Regions from separate parts of the Pseudoalteromonas sp. KG3 genome, predicted to be linked through region 4. Evidence: predicted binding sites of a transcription regulator. Region 4 holds the regulator's gene; each other region holds the start of a gene.
The links. Region 4 encodes sigma-54, which starts transcription at its own class of promoters, with help from an activator protein. Its sites were predicted from a motif close to GTTGGCACGNNNNTNGNNT; they were not measured.

Region 1 (3,182 bases), 1.1 Mb from region 4:
TACTTAGTTAAATAACCTGAGGTTAGATAATAAATCTTAATTGAGCCATTTACAGCTGTTGCTTTGGGCTTGTAAGTGGCTCAATGCTTATCATTGAAGCAGCCTAGCTATTTGTGTAAAATGCAGCGCTTTTACGTCGCTACCACCTGTGACTAATTAACCTGAGGATTTTACTTTGAATAGACGTTTTTCTGTGGCCCCCATGCTTGATTGGACAGATCGCCATTGCCGTACTTTTCATCGTAAAATGACTAAGCATGCGGTGCTTTATACCGAAATGGTGACCACTGGAGCGATTCTATTTGGTCGCGGTGATTACCTGCATTTTAACCACCATGAAAATCCTGTTGCCTTACAATTAGGTGGCTCTGATCCGCAAGCGTTGGCACAGTGTGCAAAACTTGCCGAAGAGCGTGGCTACGACGAAGTAAACCTAAATGTTGGTTGCCCATCAGATCGGGTGCAAAATGGTCGCTTCGGTGCCTGTTTAATGGCTGAACCGCAATTGGTTGCTGAATGTGTTGCAGCGATGAAAGCGCAAGTTAATATCCCCGTTACGGTTAAAACGCGTATTGGTATAGACGAACAAGATTCTTATGAGTTTTTATGTGCTCTAATTGAGGCCACTCATAAGGTTGGTTGCGACGATTTTATTATTCATGCCCGTAAAGCTTGGCTCAGTGGTTTAAGTCCGAAAGAAAACCGCGAAGTGCCACCACTTGATTACCCAAGAGTTTATCAATTAAAAAAAGATTACCCGCAACTTGATCTGAGCTTAAATGGTGGCGTTAAAACGATTGCAGATAGTCTTGCGCATTTAGCTCATATCGATGGTGTAATGATAGGTCGAGAAGCTTACAGTAATCCGTTTATTTTAAGCGAAGTTGACGAAAAAATTTATGGGGACAGCCCATTTACACTTTCTCGTCATGATGTGGTGCGCGCTATGTATGATTACATTGAAGATGAAATGCGCCAAGGTGCTAATTTTTGGCATATTGCACGACATATGTTAGGTATTTTTCAAGGTCAACCCGGCGCTCGAGGTTACAGACGTCACCTTTCTGAAAACGGCCATGGCAAACAGGCTGATTTATCAGTGATGGATAAAGCGCTTAGTTTTGTGCCTGAGTAGATAAACAAGTTAGCTAAAAAAGCCACTTTTTAGTGGCTTTTTTTGATCCTAAATAGTGGTTAAAAAATCATTTTTTTAGTCAAATTAACTTAATTACATTCATGTCAAAGTCAGTTTTATTTCTACTTTTAAATCCTATTCTTTTGTTTTTTATCATTTAATTTATTATTTTCATTACTTGGCACAAGTCTTGGAATCTCTTTGTTGTAATCACCCATAATCAACAGGAGAAAACCATGGGCTTAATTAATCGCGTTAATGATCTAATTCAATCAAACCTAGTTGCTGTTTTAGATAAAGCGGAAGATCCAGAAAAATTACTTAACTTATTAATCCACGAAATGCAGCAAGCATTGGATGAGTGCCGCACGACTGCGGCGACTATTCTTTGCGAAGAAAAAGCGTTACAGCGCCAGCAAGCGGATAAAAAAACCTCGATAGCACAATGGCAAGCAAAAGCTGAGATAGCAGTGAGCAAAGGGCGAGATGATTTAGCCACAGCAGCACTTAAAGAAAAACAACGTGTTGCAACAGAATTAGCGGCGATTGAACCAGAGCTGGTTAAATTAACCGATTCATTAGCTAAGTTACGTGATGACGCGCAGCGTTTACAAGACAAACTAACTGCGGCTAAAGCTAAGCAGCAAAGCCTAGCGCAGGTTCACCATGTATTGAATGCACGGGTGCGTGTTAATCAACAATTGAATAGCGATAAAGTCGCGCACGCACTTTCTCGCTTTGATGTCATTGAGCGACGCGTGGAATCAATAGAAGCGCAGGTTGAGGCTTATGATGTAACAGCGAAGCAGCATTCAACTGCAGAGCAAATAGACGCATTAGTAAAAGATGAAGCGTTAGAGAATGAGCTTGCAGAGCTTAAAGCTAAATTGAAACAGACCGCCTAGGAGTAATGACAATGAACACGTATAACCATACTCGTTGGGGTAAAGATCCGTTAAATAAAAAAATATCGGGTGTATGTAGTGGCTTAGCGCGCCGGTTCGATTTTCCTATCTGGGCGACTAGGCTTGCAACGATTGTACTTTTTATCCAGTTTCCTGTCTTTATCGGTGCAGGTTACTTAATTGCTCATTGTTGTTTAGACAATAAAGCGTACTAGGGAAGAGCCATGAAAATTATTGCGTTTTGCTTATTGGTAGTGTTGTGCATAGCATTTAATCCATTTGAGGTGGTGCGATTTGATTCATGGCAATTACCTCTATGGATTGCAGACCTAAGTTGGGTTGGCATTGAGTTATTTGGTGCATTAGTGGCGGTGATCGTGGTTATAGCGGTAATAGCACTGGTCAGCGTTGGCGTGCTTGGAGCGGGTCTTATTGTTGGGGTTGGTGTGATGTTAGCCTTGCTTTTTGGCTCTTTAATGATTGCTTGGCCATTATTACTGATCGTTTGCTTATGCTGGCTTGTTACTGATAATCATAAAGTGGCTTAATTTGAGCCACTGAAATTACCTTCGATATTAATTTAGCTGACTATTTTTTCGCAAATATGCTAAATTTAGCATTTAAAGTGATTAAATATAACAAGGATCGAAATGTCGTTTAAGTCATTACTTACTATGCTCACGCCTGCTATTTTAGCTATGGGTCTTTATTCTTCTGCGTTATTAGCTCATGCAGATCACCAACATGATACGGTTAACGAAATTGTTGTTAACAATGCTCAAATAAGAGACTTTTTACCGGGGAGTAAATCCAGCGCTGGTTATTTAACACTGGTAAACCATGGTGACACAGCTATCGAACTAACCAAGGTAACGGTTGAGAGCTTAGGGCGTGTTGAGATCCATGAACATCAGCATGTTAATGGCATGATGAAAATGCAAAAAGTAGATACGCTACAGATCAAGGCTCATCAACAACTCGATTTTAAGCCAGGTGGTTATCACTTAATGGTATTTGAGCCAAAAGAGCCATTAAAAATAGGGCAAGAACTTAAACTCACGCTATATTTTAGCAATGGCGATCGGGTGTTTACTCAAGCTTCGGTGGTTTCATTAGAAAGCCAAATAGCAGAAACACCACAA
Region 2 (3,182 bases), 720 kb from region 4:
GCTGAGGGCAGCATGGGTGAGGAATTTACCAGTTTACCTGTAGCCACATATAAAAACATTGAAAGTGTAAGTATTAATGGCGCTAATGGCATCATTATCAACACTAAAGCCGGTGCGATTAAGCTGACTGATGTCGCAGAAATTGCATAAACCATTTAAAGTATATTTCTAGCCGAAGGCTAAATATTAACAATTTAGAGGTCAATTATGAGCTTCAATATTGCGTTAACAGGCATCGCTGCCGCACAAAAAGATTTAGATGTTACAGCTAATAACATCGCCAATGTAAATACCACAGGTTTTAAAGAGTCGAGAGCTGAGTTTGCTGATGTGTATGCATCATCAGTTTTTACCTCGGGTAAAACTAAAAATGGTGATGGTGTGCAAACAACATCTGTATCTCAACAGTTTCACCAAGGTTCAACATTAGGTACGCAAAATTCACTGGATCTTGCAATCGGCGGAGAAGGGTATTTTGCTCTTAGTTCTGAGCTGGGTTCACAAGATCATACCTTTACTCGTGCAGGTGCGTTTAAATTAAACAAAGATAATTTTATCGTTGACTCAAGAGGTAGCTTTTTACAAGGTTTCCCTGTGGATCCATCAAGCGGGGATGCGACATCAGTGAGTTTGAGCACATCTACCGCGATTCAAATTCCGGACTCATCTGGTGCACCGCGTGCTACGACAAATATATATTCGTCTTTTCGGTTGGATTCGACCAAAGCAGCGCCATCTGTTACACCATTTGATCCAACCCAATCTGGCTCAATTACTCACTCTACCTCAACCAATATTTATGATTCGTTAGGTGAATCGCATACCATGCAATTGTACTTTGTGAAAACAGATGCAGCGGTTACAGGAAATGCTAACGAATGGGAAGTCTATTCGACCTTAGACGGTCAAGTAGTAAACCCAGATGGAAGCCCGCAAGGCGCTACTGGACCATATACTCCAATTTCAACATTTCAGTTTGACGCTAACGGGTTACCACTCAATACCAACGGTACCGCAAATACGACAAATACATTTGATTCAGTGGTCTTCGATGGCGCTAACCTGACAGGTATTTTAAGCAATGGCGCTAGCTTTCCTAACAATGTAACTGTCAATTGGCGTGATGAAGCGGGCACTTCTTCAAAAATACCGACACAACATGCGGGATCTTTTGAAAATAAAGTACTAGACCAAGATGGTGCGGCTGTGGGGCGGTTGGCAAATATTGATATTGGTGTCGATGGAAAAATTGTTGCTTCTTATAGTAACGGTGATTCTAATTATTTAGGACAAGTTGCGTTAACCCGCTTTTCAAATTCTCAGGGCTTACAACAAGTCGGCAACACTTCGTGGAAGAAAAGTTTAACCTCTGGTGAGCCGATAGCTGGAGAAGCTAATTCGGGCGCATTTGGTAAAATTAGCTCATCGGCGTTAGAGCAATCGAATGTAAACTTAACCAATGAGTTAGTTGATTTGATCAGCGCACAACGTAACTTCCAAGCCAACTCGCGTGCACTGGAAGTGAACTCAACGCTACAGCAAGCTATTTTGCAGATCCGCTAATCTCCGTTTTAATATTTTTATAATCCGACACTTAGGTCGCTATTTTTTAGCGGCCTTTTTTGTTTGCACTATCTTGCTAGCATTTATCACGTCAATTTATTGTGGCACTTATCTTGCATTTGTTACGTTATAGATTTTTAACATGAGTCGATGTTATGGACAAGATGGTCTACATTGCAGCGTCTGGGGCTAAGCAAAGTTTGCTGGGCCTAGGGCTCAAAGCAAATAATTTAGCAAACGCGAATACCACAGGTTTCAAGTCTGACTTCGCACAAGCACGTTCGATGCAAGCGTTTGGGGAAGGTTTACCAACACGTGTTTTTACTATGCAAGAGCGCCCAGGCTCGAATATGACCTCTGGCGGTATAGTTGAAACTGGCCGTGATCTTGACATTGCGATGAGCGATAAAGGCTGGCTAACGGTACAAGATGCATCAGGTAATGAGGCATATACTAAAGTCGGTGCGCTGAATATCACACCCGATGGCGCTTTAATGACCAGTCATGGCCGTCAAGTTGTTGGCGAAGGTGGACCTATCATCTTACCGCTACCAATTGAAAAAATTGAATTCAGCGAAGATGGCTCGATCCAAGTACGCCCGCAAGGAGCGCCAGCCAACTTTTTAGAAGTTGTCGACCGTTTAAAGGTAATTAAGGCAAACAACTCTGAGCTTGAAAAAGGCAATGATGGTCTGTTTCGACCAAAACCTGAATTGCTTGAAAATGATATTTGTGGATTTTGCGACATCTCTAATGATGTGAAGGTGCTCAGTGGCACCTTAGAAATGTCAAATGTGAATCCAGTACATGAAATGGTGGATATGATAAGCCATCAACGCCAATTTGAATTACAAGTTAAGCTGATGAAAACGGCAGAAGAAATTGACGAACGACATACTCAATTACTGCGTATTGTTTAACTTTATTGAGAGGACATTAGTATGAATCCTGCATTGTGGATAAGTAAAACCGGGCTTGATGCTCAACAAACCGATATATCGGTGATCTCAAATAATTTAGCCAATGCCAGCACTGTTGGTTATAAGAAAAGCCGTGCGGTGTTTGAAGATTTGCTGTACCAAAATATTAATCAGCCGGGTGGCCGTTCATCACAAGATACCGAAATGCCTTCAGGTTTAATGCTCGGTGCAGGCACTAAAGTTGTTGCCAACCAGAAAAACTTTTCTCAAGGTAATATGTTAACCACTGAGAATTCATTGGATTGGATGATCTCCGGCCCTGGTTTTTTTGAGGTGTTGCAGCCTGACGGTAATATTGCTTATTCTCGCAATGGTCAATTTACTACCGATGAAGATGGCCGCATTGTCACCGCAGGTGCTGGTTTTCCAGTACAGCCGGAAATGAATGTGCCTGATGATGCGCAGTCAATTACCGTATCGCAAGATGGCGAAGTATCTGTGCGCATTGCCGGGCAGCCTGAAAATGTGGTGATTGGTCAGCTGACGATCAGCGATTTTATTAATCCATCGGGCCTTGAACCAGTAGGGCAAAATTTATACACCGAAACAGCTGTCAGTGGTGCACCTGTACAAGGTAACCCAGGGCTTGAAGGATTAGGCACAGTTGTACAAGGGGCACTTGAAACGTCTAACGTAAAT
Region 3 (3,182 bases), 760 kb from region 4:
CTTTAACGATCAAACATTGTATTTAATGCCCAACGATCATATTTCAGGTGTGCTGCCAGGTGCACGGGTGATCCCACAAGTAAACGACACAGGGTTACCGGTCGGCATGAGTTTACTTGGCCGTGTTGTTGATGGGCTTGGGCGTCCATTGGATGGCCTAGGCGCAATCAAGGCTGAGCATTATTTAAAATTTGCGCAAAATACCATTAACCCGTTATCACGACGACCGATCACCCAACCAATGGATGTTGGCGTACGCGCGATTAATTCCGTGATCACTGTTGGTCAAGGCCAGCGCATGGGGTTATTCGCAGGCTCCGGTGTGGGTAAATCAGTATTACTGGGTATGATGACACGCGGCTCAGAAGCGGATGTTATCGTGGTTGGCCTTGTCGGTGAACGTGGCCGCGAAGTAAAAGAATTCATTGAAGAAATACTCGGAGTAGAAGGGCGCAAACGTTCAGTGGTGGTGGCGGCTCCTGCCGATGCTTCCCCTTTGATGCGTTTAAAAGGTTGTGAAAGTGCCGTGACTATAGCTGAATATTTTCGGGATCAAGGTTTAAATGTTCTATTGTTACTGGATTCGGTAACGCGTTATGCCATGGCGCAACGTGAAATAGCACTTGCTGTAGGTGAGCCCCCAGCAACAAAAGGCTACCCACCGTCAGTATTTGCAAAACTCCCAGCGCTGGTGGAGCGGGCGGGCAATGGTGGTGAAGGGCAAGGCTCGATTACCGCATTTTTTACGGTACTCAGTGAAGGTGATGATATGCAAGACCCTATAGCTGACGCTGCGCGAGCAATTTTAGATGGCCATATCGTGTTATCACGTGAGCTTGCTGATAGTGGCCATTACCCAGCGATAGATATTGAAAAATCAATTTCTCGGGTTATGCCGCAAGTTGTTTCTGAGCCTCATATGCAGCAAGCACGCGTGTTAAAACAAGTGTACTCAATGTTCCAGCAAAATAAAGATATGATCACCTTAGGGGCTTATCAAAAAGGCACCGATCAAATGTTGGATCAAGCAATCAATATGATGCCAAGAGTGAATGCCTTTTTACAACAAGGCATGAAAGAGGTGATCAGTTATGACGATGGCTTGCAAGGGCTTGCGCAATTATTAGGACAAGCATAATGGCGAATAATAAGCTCGATTTATTGCTAAAAATAGAAAACGATAAAGAAGAGTCGTTACGGATGAATTTTTTGCAAGCGCAGCAAAACTTGCAAGTTAATCAACAAAAGCTGCAGGGATTGAATAACTTTAGGCTGGAGTATACTCAGCAATTACATCTGAAGGGGCAATCTGGGTTAAGTAGTGCAGGGTTTAGCCAGTATCATGCGTTTATTGCCAAAATAGAAGAAGCCATTCGCCAGCAAGCGAATACCGTAAGTACTGCGAAGCAAGTTGTTTCGCAACGGCAAAGTTTATGGCTAAAACAACAAATTAAAGCCAAAGCGGTTGCTAAGTTAATAGAAAAACAACAACTGAAAGCAAATGTGCTTGCGCAAAAGAATGAACAAAAAATGTTGGATGAATTCTCAGCAAATCAATTTTACCAAAGACACCGCAGTTTATAATTCATTGCGCTAAGTTGGATTATTTATTTATTTATTCTAATCAGCTTAGGCATATTACTTGCTTATTTAATACATGAAGTATTTATTTTGGCAAACTGCGGCGGCAAATTGCCACTTTTAATCTAGGTGAATTATGGCTATTAGTGAGCTTTCAGTGTTTATCTCAACTGATAAGGATGTTCAGTTAAACAAAAAAGACAGTACCAAAGGCAGTGCAGCAACAGATAATGAAAGCACTCAAGGTGGTGACTTTTTTACTCAACTACAAACTGCGCATAATAGTGTTGAACCCCTTGTTAAAGAGCCTAATAGCAGTAAGCTTAGCGAGTTAGTTGTAGTTCAAGACAAAGCAGAAAGCACTGAAAAAACAGCAATCGACAACGACGCTGAAAGTGATTCTACGATTTCTGGTGATGATATGCTCGCCCAGATCACTGCGGCAAATAATATGGATACCAGCGTAAATAGTACTTCAGCTACAAACTCTACACTCACTACCCAATTTGGTAGTTATCAAGAAGAAGCAATTGATCCTGATACACTGATTGAGTTAAAAACACCGCGCCCTATTGACAAAGTAACCCCTATTATTGACACCCCACTAGAGGCTGATGAGCCTGTTGATAAGCAACTAAAAGCGACGCTGCTAACAGAAAAAACCGTTGTTGCAGAAGCCATTGATAAACAGTTGCAACTCAAGGGGAATACTGCTGGTGGAGACGCTGTCACACCTATCATCGATGACGTGCAATCAGTCAAAGACAAACAGTCAGCTAAAGACGAACAATTGGCAAAAGATATGCCGCTGAATAAAGTACTGGCTCAGCAATCTCCTGTATTATCAGGCTCTGCATTAGTTAAAGAGGTTGTTGCAGACAGCGATGGTGAAAAAATAAAGCCAAGTGCTTATGCATCACAAGCAGCAGAGCAGAGCAGTTCGATTAAGGGGGATGCAAGCGCATCGCTAACAGAGGCTGCTGCGGCTATAAAAACCGCTTTAATGGCGGGTGAGGCAAGCAATACAAAACCGGTTAATACTGCGCCATCAGCACACGCTGCTGCACAACACATTGAAAATCCCACAAAACCTAATGATGCAGCGTTAGATCAGAGCACCAAGTTATTGCTGAGTGAACAACCGGCAGGACAAAAAAATGCAGATCCATTATTAGTTAACTTAACACCAGAGCAACGGCAACAGTTGCAAACACAAGTAAATGCTATCCGTGAGCAAGGTGCCACAACGGCTAACGTAACTGATTTAAAACAAATACTGGCTGAATTTGTAGAGCTTAATAGTAAAGAAGTTGCAAAACCTAGCACGGCCGTTGCGACTATGAACACGGCAGAGCTAACTCAACTAAGTAAAGACATTTCGCTGTTAAGTCCTGTGCAAAAACAGGCATTAAGCCAGCAATTACAAAATTTTGTCAGCACTGAGCAGCCCAAAGGGGCTTTATTAACTCAGATCAATACAGCTATTGCTGCATTAGCCCAGCCACAGAGTACTGAAAAACTGATTGAATCAAAAGCTCAATTGACCGTTCAGTCAATGACAGATAATTTAGCAAGCACCGCGACTACCTCGAGTCGTAACA
Region 4 (3,182 bases):
ATGGGTGTAAGCGGCGAGTTTCAGAAAAGCGTTTGATCAGCGTTTGATCATCACAATCTAAATAAAATAATGTTGGATTGGCGAAACCTGGCAAGTATTCAAGAATATCGTTAAATTCTTCTTGTTCTTTCGGTAAATTACGCACATCAATGCTAACTGCAATTTTGTCGTAATTATCAGAAACACTACGCACTAATGAAGGTAATAAGTTTACTGGAATATTATCAACACAATAATAGCCAAGATCTTCGACTACGCGCAGTGCAACAGATTTACCTGAGCCAGAGCGGCCACTGATGATGATTAACTCCATGTAAACTCTCCTTCATTTGGCTACGACTGCTCAACAATAACGTGATATAAATCTTGATCTGTTTTTGCACTACGTAATTGTTTGCAAAAATCTTTATCGTTAAGTTTATCAGCAATTGTGGCTAACGTCTTTAAATGAAGTTGGCTATCACCATCTGGTACGATGAGGGCGATAAAGAGATCCACAGGACGGTTATCAATCGCATCAAAATTAATCGGTGTTTCGCTTACTAAAATTATCGCTAGTGGGCTTTCAATACCCGTCATACGGCCATGTGGAATAGCAATACCACGACCAATCCCCGTACTGCCTAGTTTTTCTCTGGCGAGTAATGCATCGAGGATTTCTTGTTGTGATAGCTGAGGAAGTTGTTCATGAGCCAATTGGCTGATAAATTCAATGATCCGTTTTTTGCTATTAAAAAGGACCGCAGCTTTGCTGCAGTCCTGGCAAATAAGTGAGCTTAATTTCATAGTATTAGTGTCGAGCGTGCTTCTCTTTGTGTTTGATTACTTGACGGTCAAGTTTGTCAATTAGTCCGTCAATGGCTGCATACATGTCTTGGTGCTCAGTTGAGGCAAATAATTCAGCGCCACTAACATGTATTGTGGCTTCTGCTTTTTGGCTTAGCTTTTCAACGTCAAGAATAACATGGACATTGTTGATGTGATCAAAATGCCTCTCAAGCTTCGCAAACTTATTGTTTACATAGTCTCTTAATGAATCAGTAATTTCTACGTGACGACCAGTTAAATTTAGTTGCATAAGCATTTTCCTTTTTTGATTTTACGCCTTAAATCAAACTCTTTCTTTGATTTGACGGTGGAATAGCCAGTGACTCGCGGTATTTTGCAATAGTCCGTCTAGCTACTTTGATACCTTGCTCTGCCAATATATCTGCAATTTTACTATCACTCAATGGTTTCGCTGAGTTTTCTGCGCTGATCAGTTTTCTGATCAATGCGCGAATTGCGGTAGACGAACATTCACCGCCGTTCTCAGTGCTTACATGACTTGAGAAAAAATATTTTAGCTCAAAAATACCCCGTGGAGTATGCATGTATTTTTGGGTTGTTACGCGAGAAATTGTCGACTCATGCATTTCAACCATTTCAGCAACGTCATTTAGCACCATCGGGCGCATAGCTTCAGGGCCATGTTCAAAGAATCCTTGCTGCTGTTTAACAATGCAGTTGGTTACTTTGAGTAATGTGTCGTTACGACTTTCTAGGCTTTTTATAAACCATTTAGCTTCTTGCAGATGCGAACGAATAAATTGGCTGTCAGTGCTCGATTTAACGGAGCGTGACATGGCCGCATATTGGCTGTTCACTCTAATTTTTGGCATGCTGTCTGGATTAAGTTCAACCACCCAGCGGCCTTTAATTTTTTTCACTGATACATCAGGAATAACGTACTCTGACTCTTCCCGTACTATGGTATCCGCAGGCTTTGGGTTGAGACTGTGGATCAGTGTCATGACTTCTTTTAAATCTTCTTCTTTAAGCTTAGTCTTTTTCATCAAAGTGCGATAGTCGCGACTAGCTAATAAATCGATATGATCCGTTAAAATCATTTTTGTCTCTGCAATCCAAGGAGTTGCAGGATCAAATTGATTTAATTGAATACATAAACACTCTTGTAAACTACGGGCGGCAATGCCAACAGGATCAAATAATTGAATGCGCTTTAAAACCGCTTGCACTTCGTCCAGTTCGATTTCTTCTTCGCTGTTGCCTTGATTTAAGCTCTCTACAAGGTCTTCACAGCTGAGTGTTAAAATACCAGAGTCATCAATGGCCTCAACAATGGCAATGGCGATTGCTTCATCGGTTGGGCTAAAGGGCGTTAGCTGTAACTGCCACATTAAATATTCATGCAAGGTCTCTGTTGAGGCGCCTTGATAAATAGATTCATCTTCGGGCATTGGCCCCGATGAACTGTTAGGCGCAGCACTCATGTATTCATCCCAAGTGACGTCCATTGCCATTTCGTCACTGAGGGTTTCTTTACTTAATGCTTCGCTGCTTTCTTGTTCGTATTCGCTAGGCTTGTCGTCCGCTGAGGCACTGACAGTTAAGTCATCGTTGTCTTGTTTTTGTTCGTTTTTGCCAGCAGCATCTTCTGAATATTCATGTTCTTCTAGTTCTAACAACGGATTGCTATCTAGCGCTTCTTGAATTTCTTGCTGGAGATCCAATGTACTGAGCTGCAATAAGCGAATAGCTTGTTGCAGTTGCGGTGTCATTGTAAGTTGCTGGCCCATGCGCAGCTGGAGTGATTGCCTCATGTATCTCTAACAATCCTTTTATTGTTGTCATTGTTAAGTTTAGCAGATGCTTTACCGAGTGTGGCTTTATAGCCTAAATTGCTCACCCAGGTAAACATCGCGAACTGTTTGGTCGGCAAGTACATGCTCAGGTGTGCCTGATGCAATTAACTCCCCATGAGAAACTATGTAGGCTTTTTCACAAACATCAAGGGTTTCTCGTACATTGTGGTCGGTAATAAGTACGCCAATACCACGGTTTTTAAGGTGTTCAATAATCTTCTTTATATCTAACACTGAAATAGGATCAACGCCAGCAAAAGGCTCATCTAGCAGGATAAATTTTGGATTTGCGGCTAAAGCGCGCGCAATTTCAACGCGACGGCGTTCACCACCCGATAACGCCATACCTTGGCTGTCACGAATATGTTGAATGCTAAATTCATCAAGTAAGCTGTCGAGGGCTTCTTCTCTGGCTTGTTTTTTTAGGTCTTTGCGAGTTTCTAAAATCGCCATCAAGTTTTGATACACAGTCAACTTGCGAAATATCGATGACTCCTGAGGCAAGTAACCAATTCCCAAGCGGGCACGGCTATGCAT

Region 1: the regulator sigma-54 is predicted to act here: its motif matches at 1,313-1,331, upstream of NDQ71_RS14775 (PspA/IM30 family protein).
Region 2: the regulator sigma-54 is predicted to act here: its motif matches at 1,664-1,682, upstream of NDQ71_RS06480 (flagellar basal body rod protein FlgF).
Region 3: the regulator sigma-54 is predicted to act here: its motif matches at 1,630-1,648, upstream of NDQ71_RS06250 (flagellar hook-length control protein FliK).

The regions. Positions count from the first base shown of each region.
Region 1 is NZ_CP098523.1:3,122,878-3,126,059, forward strand. Features, by position in the region: gene NDQ71_RS14765 (hypothetical protein) at 1-15, shown strand, start outside; gene dusA (tRNA dihydrouridine(20/20a) synthase DusA) at 203-1,135, shown strand; gene NDQ71_RS14775 (PspA/IM30 family protein) at 1,372-2,040, shown strand; gene NDQ71_RS14780 (PspC domain-containing protein) at 2,052-2,255, shown strand; gene NDQ71_RS14785 (hypothetical protein) at 2,265-2,588, shown strand; gene NDQ71_RS14790 (copper chaperone PCu(A)C) at 2,691-3,182, shown strand, end outside.
Region 2 is NZ_CP098523.1:1,346,762-1,349,943, reverse strand. Features, by position in the region: gene NDQ71_RS06490 (flagellar hook assembly protein FlgD) at 1-150, shown strand, start outside; gene flgE (flagellar hook protein FlgE) at 208-1,563, shown strand; gene NDQ71_RS06480 (flagellar basal body rod protein FlgF) at 1,719-2,483, shown strand; gene flgG (flagellar basal-body rod protein FlgG) at 2,505-3,182, shown strand, end outside.
Region 3 is NZ_CP098523.1:1,299,890-1,303,071, reverse strand. Features, by position in the region: gene fliI (flagellar protein export ATPase FliI) at 1-1,138, shown strand, start outside; gene fliJ (flagellar export protein FliJ) at 1,138-1,584, shown strand; gene NDQ71_RS06250 (flagellar hook-length control protein FliK) at 1,718-3,182, shown strand, end outside.
Region 4 is NZ_CP098523.1:2,062,043-2,065,224, reverse strand. Features, by position in the region: gene rapZ (RNase adapter RapZ) at 1-313, opposite strand, end outside; gene ptsN (PTS IIA-like nitrogen regulatory protein PtsN) at 334-786, opposite strand; gene hpf (ribosome hibernation promoting factor) at 791-1,078, opposite strand; gene NDQ71_RS09810 (RNA polymerase factor sigma-54) at 1,107-2,603, opposite strand; gene lptB (LPS export ABC transporter ATP-binding protein) at 2,670-3,182, opposite strand, start outside.